2 regions of the Paenibacillus sp. IHBB 3054 genome follow, and region 2 is predicted to be linked to the other one. Evidence: riboswitches for the same ligand, from Rfam matches in the RefSeq annotation. Region 2 holds a riboswitch; the other holds the start of a gene.
What was found. A riboswitch is a leader RNA that binds a small molecule or an ion and turns the genes downstream of it on or off. The one in region 2 is predicted to bind cobalamin.

Region 1 (7,965 bases), on a different contig from region 2:
GTAATTCTTACTGAAGGCGAGAAAATGCTGCTGACTCCTACGTACCACGTATTCAACATGTACAAGGTGCATCAGGATGCGGAACTGCTTGATCTTTCGCTGGAGAGTGGCACCTATAGCTTCGAAGGCCGCGAGATTCCGGAAGTCTCGGCCTCAGCTTCCATTACGGCGGAGGGTGTAATTCATGTCAGCCTGTGCAACCTGAATCATGCTGCAGCAGCATCGCTTCCGCTGGAGCTGCGCGGACTTGCCGGGAAAGAGGTTGAGATTACAGGAACGACGCTGGCCGGAACAGCAATTGATGCCCACAATACATTCAGCCAGCCGGAGGCAGTGACGCCACAGCCGTTTACCGGCTTTAAGCTGGAAGGCGGCAAGCTTAACGTTGAGCTGCCTCCGATGTCGGTGACCGTGCTGGAAATTACCCCGAAGGCTTAAGGGAGCATCCGATATGAGTACTTTATCGACCTGCAAGGGCTGCCGGGAAGAGTACAAGGTGACGGATGCCCAGATTGCCCGGATTCTGGCTTCATCAATGTTCACCCCGGACAACACCGCTTCAGATGAAGTATACAGGGAGCGGGTTGCCCTTTGCTCAGCCTGCCCGAAGCTCCAGGATGGCGTAACATGCACAGCCTGCGGCTGTATCATTCCGGTCGTGGCCAAGCTGAAGGAGCGTGGCTGCCCGTTGCCGGGCGGCGGATTGTGGAGTCCGGTCACTGAGTAGCGGTTCCGTCAAGCCGTTGGAGAACCTTTGTCACAGAGGAAGTGTCCATTGGCTGTGAATACCGGAAAGAACCCCCTGGAGTCCCAGGCATACTGAAACTTTAAACGCCCCATCCCTCGCGGTATTGTATCCACGAGTGATGGGGCGTTTGTTTGAGAAAAATTTATAGATGGGCTTGACAGAGCAGGCATCGCTTGGCTAGGAAACTGTTCCATTCCCATTGTCAGTACCTGCTGCTGCATCCCTTTTATCCGCGTCAGCACCATTGAATCCATCGGTATAGAACAGCTCTACGACCAGATCCTCGTTGTAATTGCCGAAGCCTTTGCCGAATAAGGTGAGGCCGCCGATATGTTCGGCATCCTCTTCCACCGAGAGCCTGAAGGTCCACTGCTTGTTGCGGATTGCAACCTGCTCCAGCGTAATGTCGGAGAGTTTTAAGCCGTCCATATAGGTTCCTTTTGGGGTAATGCGCAGCTGCTTGAGCAGGCCGTATTGATTGGTGTATGCCGGCCACCATGCAGGGGTATATTTCCCCGGGCTGTCTCCGTAATCGCCCGGGCTGGTCCAATACCCGAGCTTCTGGCCATTCAGCGTGAACGCAATATCCGAAGGCCAGTTATTATTGGTTGACGGTGCTTCGGAGGCAATCTCCATCGTAATGATGAGCTCCTCCGGCTGCTGGCTGGACAACAGGAAGTTGGGTATTTTGTATTCAACATAACCTTTGCCAAACCAGAGAATTCCGGCATTCATCCGCTCCATATCCCAGAAATAACGCGGATCGTCGAAGCTGCCGATGATATGCTCGGTAGTGGCCAGCCCGCAGGTTGGCTCTATCTCAAAGTCGGAATAATGTCCGACCGGTATTTCTTTCCGGTGACCCTTGCGCTCTGCTTTGGCCTGAATTGGGAAGATGATCTCCACACCTTCAGCGGCAAGAGAACAAATCTTCTGCAGTCCACTTCGTCCGGGAGCCATATGGGTGCGGATCAGGCCGGCCGTTTCCAGCTTGCGCACATGCATTGTCATAATGGCGCTGCTCAGCTTGACCGCTCCCGCCAATTCCTTTACGTTCATGGGCTGAACAGCAAGCAGCTGCAGCATTCGCAGACGTACAGCGCTTGAGAGCGCCTCGTACACCGGCAGGGAATCTTCGGTAAGATCAAGTTTCATTTTCTGGGTACGCCTCCGGATTCAAGTTATATAGTTAATAATTATATTACTTAAATGGCTTTCTTACAACCCGTAGGGTTCAACGGATGGTGCGCTGGAGAACTTTGCCGCTCCACTTTTATCACAGACACCGCCCGGCGAAGTCCACTATAATGTACAGGACAAATTAGCGATAAGACAAGGTGCCCTTGTAACTACAAGGGGTAACAGGGAATCGGGTGCAAATCCCGAGCGGTCCCGCCACTGTAAGGAAGAGCTGAACTTCAGCATGTCACTCGGCAAACAGCCGGGGAAGACGAAGGAAGGCGTTATGATCCCGAGCCAGGAGACCTACCTTGTTTGCGCGCACCACGACTCTACGCGGATAGGAGCGGTGTACGAATTGGTTAAAGAGATGAAGGCATGCAGTTTTGGAGACGGTGGATTTTGAAGATTTGGTACAGAGCAAGTGCCAGCTTCAGCTCCCCCACATTACAATTCTGCGATTCTCCGCGCTGTTGCAGCGCGACCACCATCTCTTACATATCTGATGACGTACATAGCACTCCCACCCCCCGGGGCGGGAGTTTTTGATTTGATGACGCACAAAATGACGAATCGATGGAGGGAAAAGGATGAACAAACGCAGATTTTGGAGTTTTGCTGCACTCATTGCCGGATTTACCGTTTATTTTTTGCTGAATGAGCCGGGCACTGCTAACGCGATGCATATTATGGAGGGTTTTCTGCCGGTAGGCTGGGCCGTATTCTGGTGGGCGGCGTTTCTGCCGTTTTTTGCCCTTGGAGTCCTTAAGCTGAAGAAAATGACCAAGGACAACCCGGAGCTGAAGCTGCTGCTTGGGCTGGCGGGTGCATTTACCTTTGTATTGTCGGCACTCAAAATGCCTTCCGTAACCGGAAGCAGCTCCCACCCTACAGGAACGGGACTTGGTGCTGTAATGCTGGGGCCGCTGCCGATGAGCGTAATCGGGTCTGTTGTGCTGCTGTTCCAGGCGCTGCTGCTGGCACACGGGGGGATAACGACACTCGGTGCGAATGCCTTTTCGATGGCGGTGGCCGGTCCTTTTGCCGGGTATGCGGTCTATAAGCTGATGATGAAGGTGAATGGACGTGAAAAGCTGGCAGTCTTTATGGCGGCGGCAGTGGCCGATCTCATGACGTATGTGGTGACCTCGGTTCAGCTTGCAGTGGCTTTTCCGGCGGCAGACGGAGGTGTGCTGGCTTCTCTGATTAAGTTCGGCGGTATTTTTGCCGTGACGCAGATTCCGCTCGCCATCAGCGAGGGGCTGCTGACCGTGCTGCTCTGGAACTGGCTGAAATCCTACAGCCCGAATGAGCTGTCGCTGCTGAAACGGCAAACCAAGGGAGGAAGTCTGTGATGAGCAATAAGTGGAAAAATGGGTTGATGCTGCTGGCGGTGATTTTGCTGGTGGTGCTGCCTCTGCTGCTGGTGAACGGGGAATTCGGCGGGGCTGACGATGCCGCAGAGGGTGTAATTACAGAGATTGATCCCGGTTATGAGCCCTGGTTCAAACCGCTGACCGAGCTGCCTGGCGAAACGGAAAGCATGCTGTTCGCGCTGCAGGCGGCGATCGGGGCCGGAGTGATTGGCTATTCCATCGGCCTGCTGAAAGGCAGACAGGACCGGCGCAAGCTTAATGATCAGAAGAATTGATGCGTTATCCTACAGCAATGCGCTGAGGCAGTTGCCCGCGATGTGGAAAAGCCTGTTCGCAGCGTTCATGTTCATCCTTTCCTATGCGCTTCATCCGGCCTTGCAGCTTGTGATTGCGGGCTGGATGACCGTGTGGTGCGTCCTGTACGCCAAAATCCCGCTGCGCGCTTACGGCCTGCTGTTTGGTACGGCACTTTTGTTCTTTTGTCTGAGCCTGCCGGCACTATTGCTTGAAATTGGCCGTCCAACTGCCGGTGAGGCGGTAATGTCCTTGCAGCTCCCGGCTTCGACTCGTTCACTATACATTACAGCGGAGGGACTGCACCGGGCAGGGTTGCTGCTGGCGCGCGTGTTGGCCTGCCTGACCTGCTGCTTTTTTATCATATTTACAACACCGTTCGGAGAATTGCTGCAGGTACTCCGCAGGCTGCGGATGCCGCAGATCGTACTGGAGCTCATGCTGATTATGTACCGTTTTCTGTTCCTGCTGAGCGATACCGCACATGGAATGATGCTGGCCCGGCGGCTGCGCGGCGGCAGGAGAGGACGGGTGGCCAAACTGCGGGAAGTTGAGGGAATGGCGGGCTCACTGTTTGCGAATACGATGCACCGCTACTACGGGCTGTCGCAAGGGCTGATAACCCGGGGGTACATGGGTGAGATCATTTTGCCGCCTTATGTGTCACGCCCGGTGCCGCGCAGATTCGCGGTTCAGGCCTGCACCGGTATTTCCCTGCTGCTGCTCGCTCAGCTATGGATCTTGCGGAGCTGGTGATTTCTTGATTAGGGAAGCGGCCAACGGCAGGAGTTAAAGTGGAGACTGAACTAAGAGTAAGGAGATTGCAATGAATAACGAATATAGCCTGGTCTTTGAGGGGGTCGCCTACAGTTATCCGGACACGGCGGAACCTGCGCTGCGGGAGCTGACTGTCTCCATCCCCAAAGGACGAAAAACAGCAGTGCTCGGCCACAACGGCTCCGGCAAATCAACCTTGTTCCTGCATGCGGTTGGCGTACTGCGTCCGCAGAAAGGCAAGGTGCTGCAGGGCGGTACCCCGCTAACCTATTCCAAAAAAGAGCTGGCCGCCCTGCGCCGCCGCGTGGGCCTCGTCTTTCAGGACCCCGAGCAGCAGCTGATTCTTAGTACGCCTATCGAGGATATTTCTTTCGGACTGCGGGGGACGGGCATGGATGAGGCCGCTATTCAGAAGCGCTGCCTGGAAGTGCTGGAGCAGCTGAATCTGCTGGCTCTGCAAGACAAGCCGGTTCATCAGCTCAGTCTGGGCCAAAAAAAGCGCACGGCGCTCGCAGGGGTCATGGCGATGGAGCCGGAGCTGATTTTGCTGGATGAGCCGACCTCCTATCTGGACCCGCTCTCCGAGAGACAGCTGCTTGCGGGACTTGAGAGCATTTATGCCAAGGGCACCACGGTGGTCATGGCGACGCATGATATGAATCTGGCCTACCGCTGGGCGGACTGGATCATCGTGGTGGATAAAGGCGTCTGCCGGGCAGCCGGATCGCCGGAGGATATTTTTGCAGACGGGGAAGACATTCGGGCGATCGGCCTTGACCTGCCGCTGCTCGCTGATTTATGGCATAGCCTGCCCGGCCGTTTGACTGCCGGGCAGACTGCTCCCCGGAATGCAGAAGAGTTCAAAGCCATTCTGAAGCGGGAAATTCAATAGAGTGATTACGTCAATGACAGATGTGAAAGTACCTGATTGGGCAGAAGCATCTGCTAGATATAGAGCGTTGTAGCAAGCAGCAGGGAAAGCATGAAATCAAGTTATTTTGTGGACGGGGGAAAAAGGATGAAGAAACAAGGAAAGCTGCTGATTATCGGCTTTGGCCCCGGTGCCCTGGAGCATATTACAGGCCGCGCACTGGCTGCGCTTGAGGAAAGTGAAGCTGTTATCGGCTATAACACCTATGTAGAGCTGATCAAGCCGCTGCTGAAGCATCAGGAAATTGTCGGCACCGGTATGACCGAAGAGGTCAGCCGGGCCCAGGAAGCGGTGCGCAGGGCGGAAGCGGGACAGAGCATTGCGGTCATTTCCAGTGGGGATGCAGGTGTGTACGGGATGGCCGGACTGGTGTACGAGGTGCTGATCGAACGGGGCTGGAAGCGTGCGGGCGGTGTGGAAGTTGAGGTGATTCCCGGAATATCGGCGATCCAGTCCTGCTCCTCACTGCTGGGAGCGCCGATTATGCATGATGCCTGCACGATCAGCCTGAGCGATCATCTAACGCCGTGGGAGAGCATCGCGGCGCGTGTCGATGCGGCGGGTGCGGCGGATTTTGTAATTGCCTTCTATAATCCGCGCAGCGGCAAACGGACGCGGCAGATTGAGGAAGCCCGCAGCATTTTGCTTCGCTACCGCGATCCGTCCACGCCGGTTGGCATTGTCAAAAGCGCCTACCGTGACCGCCAGCAGACGGTTGTAACTACGCTGCAGGATATGCTGGAGCATGAGATCGGCATGCTCTCCACAGTTGTGGTCGGCAACTCCGCGACTACCGTCTATGAAGGTCTGATGGTGACGCCGCGCGGCTATGAGCGCAAGTACAGTCTTGGCGCCGAGACGCAGGCGCTGAAGCCGCATGAGCGGCTGCGGACAGCGGCAGAGCCGTGGTCGCTGGCTGCGGCGGCGGTTGCCGCAGAGGCCGCAGCAGAGGCGAATGACGCTGCTGGCTCTATGGGCAGCGCGGCTACTGCGGAGAGCGGAGCTGCTTCTGTAGCGGCCCGGACGGAGCTGCCTAAGGCTTTTGCTTCCGCCGTTTCGCCGGCGGTGCAATTCGAAGCCTCCGAACTGGAGGTTTCGCCGGCACTTGGCAGCCATAGATATAGCGGCGCACAGATGGCGCTGCTTGCGGAGCTTGCAGGCGATGAAGGTCAGCTGGTGTATACGCGGGACGGACATTTTTTGCTGCGCAGTAGTGGGGCTGAGCAGGAGGATAAGGCGTACCGGCTGGCAAAGGCCGGGCTGAATGTGAGCCTGCCGGGGGATTTTGTGAAAGTGAAGACGTGCGGCTTCTGTGAATTAAGAAAGAAAGACGGGCTTAATGCGGCTATCCGCCTTCATAAGCTGCTCCACGGACGGCCGGTGCCGCGGGAACTTCAGATCGGTGTAGCTGGTTGCGGCATGGCCTGCAGCTCAGCTGTGCTGGAGGATATCGGCGTAGTGTACTCCAAGGGCAGCTTCGATCTGTACCTTGGCGGGAAGAAGTCGGGACGAGGCGCACATGCAGGCAGCCTGTTCCGCGAAGGAATGAATGAAGATGAGCTCATAGCCGCAGTTACAGCGATTGCCCTGCGATACGGTTCGCAGGGCAAAATCAATGAACGGTTTTATACATTTTTTCAGCATGGGGGCCACAACGAATGAAAACAGTATTGCTCGTAGGACACGGCAGCCGGGTAGCGGAGGGCAACGATGAACTACGGAAATTCACAAGTGAGCTTGCTGCCCGCAAGCCGGAGCTGACCTTTGTAACCTGCTTTATAGAACTGGCTTCGCCTTCGATTGCTGAGGGCATAGAGCTTTGTGTAAAAGGAGGCGCTTCGACGGTTTACGTGGTACCGATTATTTTGTTCGCGGCTGGCCATTCCAAGCTGGACATTCCGCTGGCCATTGACCAGGCGAAGCTAAAGTATCCCGGCGTGGAATTTGTGTACGGACGTCCGGTCGGCGTGCAGGAGCGGGCGGTGGATATTTTGCTGGACCGGATCGCAGAAGCAACTGCGTGGAGACAGCCGGACCAGCCGGAAGACAAGATGCTGACATCGGGGGAGAATACGAGTGACGCGGGTGTGAAAATCTCGAAAGTGGAGGACCAAGACACCATTATTCTTGTTATGGGCCGTGGAGGCAGCGATCCTGATGCCAACAGTGATTTCTATAAGCTGACCCGCCTGCTGTGGGAAAGGACTGCTTATAAAAGCGTAGAGGGCTGCTTTATCGCCATTGCCAAACCTTCGCTGCCCGAGGGACTGGAACGTTGTCTGGCATTGGGTGCGCGTAAAATTGTGGTGCTGCCGTATCTGCTTTTCACCGGAGTACTGATGAAGCAGTTTTCCGATATCATCTCGCAGTTCGCTGCCGGGCATCCGGAGGTCGAGGTTGAGCAAGGCAGTTACCTTGGTTCTCACCCGCTGCTGTCCGACATGCTTGCGGAGCGAATTGAAGAGACATTGGAAGGCCAATCCTTCGCCAACTGCGATAACTGCAAATACCGTGTTGAGGCGGCCGCACACCACCATCATCACCACCACCTTGGTGAGGAAGATCATGAAGAGGGACACGGGCATGATCATCATCATGGGGAAGAGCATAATCACGAGCATGGGCATCACCTCCATCACCATCATCACGGAGAAAACCAT
Region 2 (7,965 bases):
TTAATCGCTTACCAATACTCTCTTCAAATGAAAAAAAAATTCACTGAACAATTAATCATAGAGAAAATCGAGTTTGTGCCCTATAACTTCCCTCCAACATTTGTGTATGTTTGTCGTCGGGATGAGCTGATTGACGTTGGAAAGAGCAGCTTCTGAAACAGGGCTTACTCCACATGAACATATAGGGCAAGATGATTAAATCTACAATCCTCCGGGGTATTGGTGACTTAATCACAAGCGGAAAAGACCTGCTTTTGGTAGAAGAATCAACCCCGGAAATCACTTTACTTGAATAAAGGGTAGAAGAATTAAAAAAAGCGCAGCCTCCGAAATTCCGGAAAGCCGCGCCATGATTGAGTTGCTAAGGATGCTGGTGAAGGGAATTGAACCCCCGGCCTACGCATTACGAGTGCGTTGCTCTACCCCTGAGCTACACCAGCTTAAAGCATTTTTTCTGTCAAACAAAAATATTATACAACTTTCAGCCAAAAACGCAACCTTTTTTCACAATATCCGGGCTTCAATTCTCCTGCAGCTTGCGTTCAACGGATTGCAGCTTGCTGCGGCTTGTAGACGGCTTGTCGCGGCGGTCATCAATCTTCAGCGACGTGGATACCCGCTGCGCCCCGGCAGCGAAAGGAGACTCATGCAGCGCTTCTACGGCAGCCAGAATCCGCGGGATCGGTCCTTCGATAATCGTCCCCATGGATGTAAGCTCATAAGTGATCCCTTCCACTCCCCTGAGCACACGCTGCATATCGGCCACATAGCTGCTAAGGCTCGTGCTGCCTGTGCCGATCGGAATTACGGTAACTTCGCCAATTGCCATCCTGAACCCCTCCTTAATATGCTGTAAAGCAAAACCCTTTATGAAAACTTCCTCGTGTCAACTCATTCCGGACATAAACCTAAAACTCCTGATACATGTCTCCAGCCTGTTCTTATTGTAGCAACTCCGCCGCACACTCACAAACCGCCGCGAGGATTGTTGCACCATTTAACACCATCCGTAACCCTTCGCCCCCCCGTATTTCTCCGTTAGGCATTCCAGTGTCACGCTCACTATATTTATGGAGTCTTTGTGGCATCTTTTAAGACAATTTATGACTTTATCCAGACACTTTTTGCACCCGGCTTGTGGATTACCTGTGGACTAACTGTGGATCATTTGTGAGTAAAACCGCAGAACCCGCTCCCCGCGCGGAGTTTCAAAAAATGGTTTACAAACACAACATATTGGGTTATTTTTATCTAACGACAACAAAATATAGTGGAAACAGGTGTTTCGCTCTTTCAAGCGAGCTGAAGCTTAATAGGGAAACGCGGTGCAAATCCGCTGTGGTCCCGCCACTGTAACCGGATGCCTGCAGGCTTTCTGAAGCCCGCGAAGCAGCGTCTACCGGCAATAGCCACTGAGGGGCGGTAAAGCTCTCGGGAAGGCGCCGGAAGATTCACCGGAAGCCAGGAGACCTGCCTGTTTCGCCGACACCATCATTCATGCCTGCGAGGACCAGGTGAGGTGTCCGCAATGCGGCCTGCACAAGCAGACATAGCCTTCCCGTGTTTTAAGGAGCCAAGGCTGCCGATACCTGAAGGCGATAAACCGTTATCGCCCTCAGGTATCGGCTTCTGCGGAATATATAAGAACAGGACAGAGATTACCCCTGTCCCCTGCTTGTATGTTCATCAAGACAACCGGCAAATATCCTTTAAGGATATTTCGTACGCATTCGGGCATTTCCCGCCTCCTCGGCGGGAGATGCTTTTTTACTGCTATCAGGAAGTATATACTTCGTTCTTACTATACCGAGGGGAGAGAGCTAGACAATGACGCTGCTGGAGAAACGGTACAACGGTGGACAAGCTGCACAGGAAGTTCTTTTGGAGGAAGTTATTCATTTGGGACGGGATATTATCGACAGCCGGGATTTGGATCTGCTGCGCGAGAATGCCAATTTGAACGGAGAAAGCTTCTCCGGCAAAATGAGCAAATTCGGCAGTGAATATTCCAAGTGGTATGCCCGCAACTTCACGATGCCGCCACAGCTCGTGCAGGCTATTCAGGATAATGTCGTGTACGTCCACGATCTGGATCAATATGCCATCGGAACGACCAACTGCATCTTCATCCCGTTTGAGCGCCTTCTCCGCGAAGGCTTCAATACCGGCAACGGCAGTGTCCGTCCTCCGAACTCGATTATGACCGCAATGTCGCTGGTTGCGATTATTTTCCAATCCCAGCAAAATGCCCAGTACGGCGGCGTATCCGCCAATAAACTGGATTACGATCTTGCCCCGTACGTGACCAAATCCTTCGCCAAGCTGTTCCGCAAGGGACTGGAATACTTTGAAGAAGGACAAGCCGGTGATCACCTCGGCGAAATCACGATGAGCCGCAGCGATCTGGCGGAGCAGTATCCGCGCGCCTTCCGCTTTGCGCAGAAAGAGACCGAAAGCGAAACACTACAGGCAGCAGAGAGTATGATACATAATCTCAATACGATGTCCAGCCGTTCCGGCGGACAGATTCCTTTTACCAGCATCAACTATGGCACCTGTACCTCCCCCGAAGGCCAGCTTGTGATCAGTTCCCTGCTGACTGCCACCATGAACGGCCTCGGCAGCGGAGAAACACCGGTGTTTCCGATCCAAATCTTCAAATGCAAGCAAGGCGTCAACCAGAAGCAGGGCGATCCGAACTATGAGCTGTTCCTTAAAGCAGCCGAATGTTCCGCACGCAGACTGTATCCGAACTTTGCCAATCTGGATGCTCCGCTCAATATGCAGTACTATGATCCAGCTGACCCGGACACTGAATTTGCTACGATGGGCTGCCGCACCCGGGTACTGGGTGACCGTTTCGGACGCGATCACTGCTCAGGCAAAGGCAATCTGTCCTTCAACACCCTTAATCTGGTCCGTCTAGGCCTCGCTCACGGCACTGTGACAGGCCGCCGTCTTGCTCCCGACGAGGAAGGCTTCTACGACGACCTGAATCATTATATGGATATTGCGCTGGAGGGCCTGCTGCACCGTTTCCGGATCCAGGCGGCCCAAAAAGCCAAAGCCTCCGATTTCATGATGCGCGAAGGCGTCTGGGAAGGCGGCGAACAGCTTGCTCCAGAGGACAGCGTAGGCGATCTGCTGAAGCACGGCAGTCTGTCGCTCGGCTTCATCGGTATGGCGGAGTGCATGAAGGCCATGTACGGCAAACATCATGGCGAGGACATGGAGGTCCATGCCAAAGCGCTCGCCGTTGTCCGCCATATGCGTGAGTACTGCGACCGCAAGAGCGAAGAACTTGATCTTAACATCACGCTGTTTGCAACACCTGCCGAAGGCTTGTCCGGCAAATTCACCAAGGTGGACCACAAGGTGCTTGGCTCAATTCCCGGCGTAACCGACCGCGAATATTATACGAACTCCTTCCACATTCCGGTGTATTACGAGATCAGCGCGGCCAAGAAGATTAGCCTTGAGGCCCCTTTCCATGAGTACTGCAACGCCGGAGCCATTTCCTATGTGGAACTGAACGGCAATGCCCGCAGCAACCCGGCGGCTTTTGTCAAAATCATCCGCTACGCGCTGGAGCAGGAAATCAGCTATTTCAGCATTAACCACCCGATTGACCGCTGCTCCGGCTGCGGCTATGAAGGGGTTATCGGCACGAACTGCCCTTCCTGCGGTGCGCATGAGCATGACACCCATATCCGCCGCCTGCGCCGGGTAACCGGATATTTGACCGGCGACTACCAGACCCGCTTCAACGCCGCCAAGCAGGCTGAAGTAAGAGACCGCATCAAGCATCTATGAATATTTGCGGTTACTACCCGGAATCAATTAATGAGGGAGAGGGCATGCGGGCCGTCCTCTTCCTCAGCGGCTGCCGCCACCGCTGCCCGGGCTGCTTCAATCCGAAAACGTGGAATTTCAATTTCGGTGAAGTGTTCACCCTGGAGCGGCAGCGTGAGATTATTGCTGAAATTGCCGCTAATCCGCTGTTGGACGGCCTGACGCTGGCCGGCGGGGACCCTTTTTTCTCGGCAGAAGAGGCTGCGGGCTTTATCCATGAGCTTCGCGCCGTGCTGCCGGATTTCTCAATTTGGATTTATACCGGTTATACGTATGAAGAGCTAACGGCTTCTCCTGGCTCGCCGGAATGGAATCTGCTGGCCTTGTGCCATGTAGTGATTGACGGACGATTTGTAGAAGAGCTAAAAGATACTACCCTTCCCTACCGGGGAAGCAGCAACCAGCGGATTATCGACATTCCGGCCAGCCTTGCCGGCAAGGAAATCATCCATTGGCAGCCTGCTGTACTTTAGCTTCTTGGAAATATAAATTTCATGGTATACTTTAAGCTTCTGTTTTCCGCAGACTCGGATTCTAGCACGCGATACGATCTATCGCCTGTTTCGAAAGCACGCGCTTTGAAATGTCGGCTGAGCCGCCATTTCCTGGCCGCTTTCTGCGCTATAATATATCAATTTTTAATATTGAAAATTAAACCCAAATACGAAAGGATGAATCCCCTATGCCAGAACTCGTAGTGAAACCCGACAACCGCCAATTGGCTTTTGATCAAATCCGCCTCTCCGTTTACGCCGACCGTATCCTGAACGGCCTTGAGCAATTAAGCAAAGAAACCTTGCTGCGCGGGGTGCAGTCCAAGCTTCGCCGGAGTGAGGTCAGCGGAGAAGAAATCAGCAGCGCCTTCACCATGAGCGCCCTTGAGCTCGTAACCAAAGAAGAACCGGACTGGAAGTTCGCTGCTGCCCGCTCGCTTTTGACGACCCTATACAAAAAAGCCGCAGTTAACCGCCGCTATAAAGCATACCCGGATGAGCCATACGGCGAATTGTACCCGCTGATTTCCGATCTGGTGAAGAAGGGCATCTACCGTGAAGAGCTTCTGACCCACTACACCAAAGAACAGATTGCCGAGCTTGGCAGCTGCATTGATTATACACGCGACCTGCTGTTCGATTACATCGGCTTGCTTACCCTGTCCGACCGTTACCTGGCCCATGACTTTGACGGGCGTGTGATGGAGCTTCCGCAGGAGCGTTATATGATTATCGCTATGTTCCTCATGCACACAGAGCCGGAAGAGAAACGTCTGGATCTGGTCAAAGAAGCCTACTGGGCGATGAGCAACATCTACATGACTGCTGCAACGCCAACGATGTCCAACGCTGGTAAAAAGGTTGCCGGACAGCTCTCCAGCTGCTTCATCGACACCGTCGACGACTCGCTCGAAGGTATCTTCGACTCCAACACCGACGTAGCCCGGCTGAGCAAAATGGGCGGCGGCATCGGCGTCTACCTCGGCAAGGTGCGGGCCCGCGGCTCCGATATCCGCGGCCACAAGAACACCAGCTCCGGCGTTATCCCATGGATCCGCCAGTTGAACAATACCGCCGTCAGCGTCGACCAATTGGGTACCCGCAAGGGTGCGGTTGCCGTTTATCTCGACGTCTTCCATAAAGATATTCTCGCCTTCCTCGACCTGAAGCTGAACAACGGCGACGAGCGGATGCGCGCGCATGATGTGTTCCACGGCGTCTGCCTGCCGGATCTGTTCATGGAGGCCGTAGAAGCGCGCGGCCACTGGAACCTTTTCTGCCCACATGAGGTGAAGAAGGTAATGGGCTGGAAAGATGCGAATGGCCGCGCACTTGGCCTTGAGGATTTCTATGACGAAAAGCTTGGCCAAGGCGCATTCCGCGACAAATATGCCGAAGCTACCGCCAATCTGGAGCTGTCCCGCATTACGGTTCCGGCCATCGACATTATGAAGCGTATTATGAAATCACAGCTGGAAACCGGCACACCTTACATGTTCTACCGCGATACGGTGAACCGCTCCAACCCGAACCGGCACCAGGGGATGGTCTTCTCCTCCAACCTGTGCACGGAAATTATGCAGAACCAGTCGCCAACGGTCATTGAGAGTGAAGAGCTGGTTACCAAAGACGGCCAGACCCGGATCGTCATCTCGAAGGTTCCCGGCGACTTCGTAGTCTGCAACCTGAACTCCATCCACCTGGCACGCGCCATCCCGGCCGGAGTGCTGGAGCGGCTGGTGCCGATTCAGGTACGCATGCTCGACAACGTCATCGACATTAACAATATCGAAGTGCTGCAAGCGCAGTACACAAACAGCCAATACCGTGCAGTCGGCCTCGGTACCTTCGGCCTGCATCACCTGCTGGCGCTGGAGGGCATCCGCTGGGAGTCCGACGAAGCCGTGGAATACAATAATCACCTGTATGAGCACATCAACTATCTGTTGGTACGCTCCAGCATGGAGCTGGCCCGCGAGAAGGGCCGCTATCCGAAGTTTGCCGGCTCCGACTGGGATACCGGAGCCTACTTCGACTCGCGCGGTTATACAAGCGGCGAGCAGGAAGGCAAATATGTGACAACTGAGCAGTGGCGTGAGCTGCAGCAGGAAGTAGCCAAAGACGGCGTACGTAATGCCTGGATGTTCGCGATTGCTCCAAACGGCTCGACCTCGATCATCGCCGGCTCCACAGCCAGTATTGATCCTCTGTACGAGCTGCTCTCCTACGAGGAGAAAACAACCTACAAGATCGCCAACCCGGCACCCGATCTGTCCGAGAAGACAATTTGGTACTACAAAACGGCGTTCTTGATTGACCAGAACTGGTCTATTCGCATGGCCTCAGCCCGCCAGCGCCACGTCGATCAGGGCCAGAGCTTCAATCTGTACGTGACGCCGGACATCAAGGCCACCGATTTCCTGAACCTGCATCTGAACGCCTGGAAGGGCGGACTCAAGTCGACGTATTATGTGCGGAGCCGTGCATTAACCATAGAAGAGTGTGAATCTTGCGCGAGCTAAGCCTTTCATTCCAACTTTAAAACCCAGCGCAATAACCGTCACTGCGAGGAATGTTTGGACCTCCGGCCGCTGTTATACTCAGATTTCTTGATTAATACCGTATTTACGGTTGAAATCCGAGTATAAAGGCGAACGCTAACGCTCCTCCAATTCCAAACTTCCTCTCCGTGACTAAGCGCTGGTTTTTAAAGTAAGCATTCACCAGTTAGCTGCGCGAACGATGTCCCAATATCAAGATTGGCGGTTGACCAATTCAGGCTTCCTCTTCCTTGTTCAATGCGCAGCATGCCATTTTTTACCCATTTTTAATCAATAACGGGAATTCCTGCCGCTACCTGTGCCCCTGGATTGAAAATCGCAGAAGGAACGGGAATTCTGCCCGCTAAGTTTTCACAAAAGGGCTCTATTTGATAAACAGTCCATAATAGCGACATGAATTCCCTCTATAAGAATAAATAGAACCATTCATACAAAATTACCGGGTGACTTTCCCGTTACCCCCGCAGGAACCAGGAAGTTCCCCCTCTCCGTTTGGAAGCCCGCTTCCGGCGAAAGGGCATGTCGGCGGGAACCCGTCCACAGTTTGAGCACAAAATACAGGAGGGAAACAAAATGCAACTGCAAAAGATTTTTAATACAGAAGCGCCGAATATGTCTACCCGCATCATTGACGGGGAATGCTCGGGTATTCTGAACTGGAACGATATCCGCATGCCGCATATGTATAAGCTGTACAAGGTGCTGCTGCTCAACCACTGGATCGCCGATGAAATTCCGATGTCCAAGGACGCCCAGCAGTTCCCGATGCTTGAAGCTGAAGAACAGCGTGTGTTCAAGATCAACATCTCCCTGCTCGCGGTGCTGGACTCCATGCAGACCATGTTTGTGGGCGACGTAAAGCGGTATTTTACCGACTCTTCCCTGGAGGCGATCTCCGCGATCATCGGGCAGCAGGAGGTTGTGCACAACCAATCCTACTCCTACGTCCTCTCTTCCATCGTTTCGGACAGCGAGCAGAAGGAAATCTTCGAATACTGGAAACATGATCCGGTCCTGCTGGAGCGCAACCAGTTCATCTCCGATATTTATCAGGAGTT

Region 1: it holds a riboswitch for cobalamin, as region 2 does, so the genes downstream of both, ACQ76X_RS16855 (energy-coupling factor ABC transporter permease) here and ACQ76X_RS09455 (anaerobic ribonucleoside triphosphate reductase) in region 2, are expected to answer to the same signal.

What each region holds. Positions count from the first base shown of each region.
Region 1 is NZ_JBOFBG010000014.1:42,178-50,142, forward strand. Features, by position in the region: gene ACQ76X_RS16840 (alpha-N-arabinofuranosidase) at 1-438, shown strand, start outside; gene ACQ76X_RS16845 (DUF6171 family protein) at 452-727, shown strand; gene ACQ76X_RS16850 (ArsR/SmtB family transcription factor) at 926-1,903, opposite strand; cobalamin riboswitch at 2,067-2,255, shown strand; gene ACQ76X_RS16855 (energy-coupling factor ABC transporter permease) at 2,518-3,282, shown strand; gene ACQ76X_RS16860 (energy-coupling factor ABC transporter substrate-binding protein) at 3,282-3,578, shown strand; gene cbiQ (cobalt ECF transporter T component CbiQ) at 3,562-4,353, shown strand; gene ACQ76X_RS16870 (energy-coupling factor ABC transporter ATP-binding protein) at 4,424-5,266, shown strand; gene cobJ (precorrin-3B C(17)-methyltransferase) at 5,393-6,967, shown strand; gene ACQ76X_RS16880 (sirohydrochlorin chelatase) at 6,964-7,965, shown strand, end outside.
Region 2 is NZ_JBOFBG010000006.1:48,887-56,851, forward strand. Features, by position in the region: gene ACQ76X_RS09440 (class I SAM-dependent methyltransferase) at 1-156, shown strand, start outside; tRNA gene ACQ76X_RS09445 (tRNA-Thr) at 369-440, opposite strand; gene ACQ76X_RS09450 (MTH1187 family thiamine-binding protein) at 521-829, opposite strand; cobalamin riboswitch at 1,262-1,492, shown strand; gene ACQ76X_RS09455 (anaerobic ribonucleoside triphosphate reductase) at 1,828-3,813, shown strand; gene nrdG (anaerobic ribonucleoside-triphosphate reductase activating protein) at 3,810-4,325, shown strand; gene ACQ76X_RS09465 (ribonucleoside-diphosphate reductase subunit alpha) at 4,535-6,868, shown strand; gene ACQ76X_RS09470 (ribonucleotide-diphosphate reductase subunit beta) at 7,481-7,965, shown strand, end outside.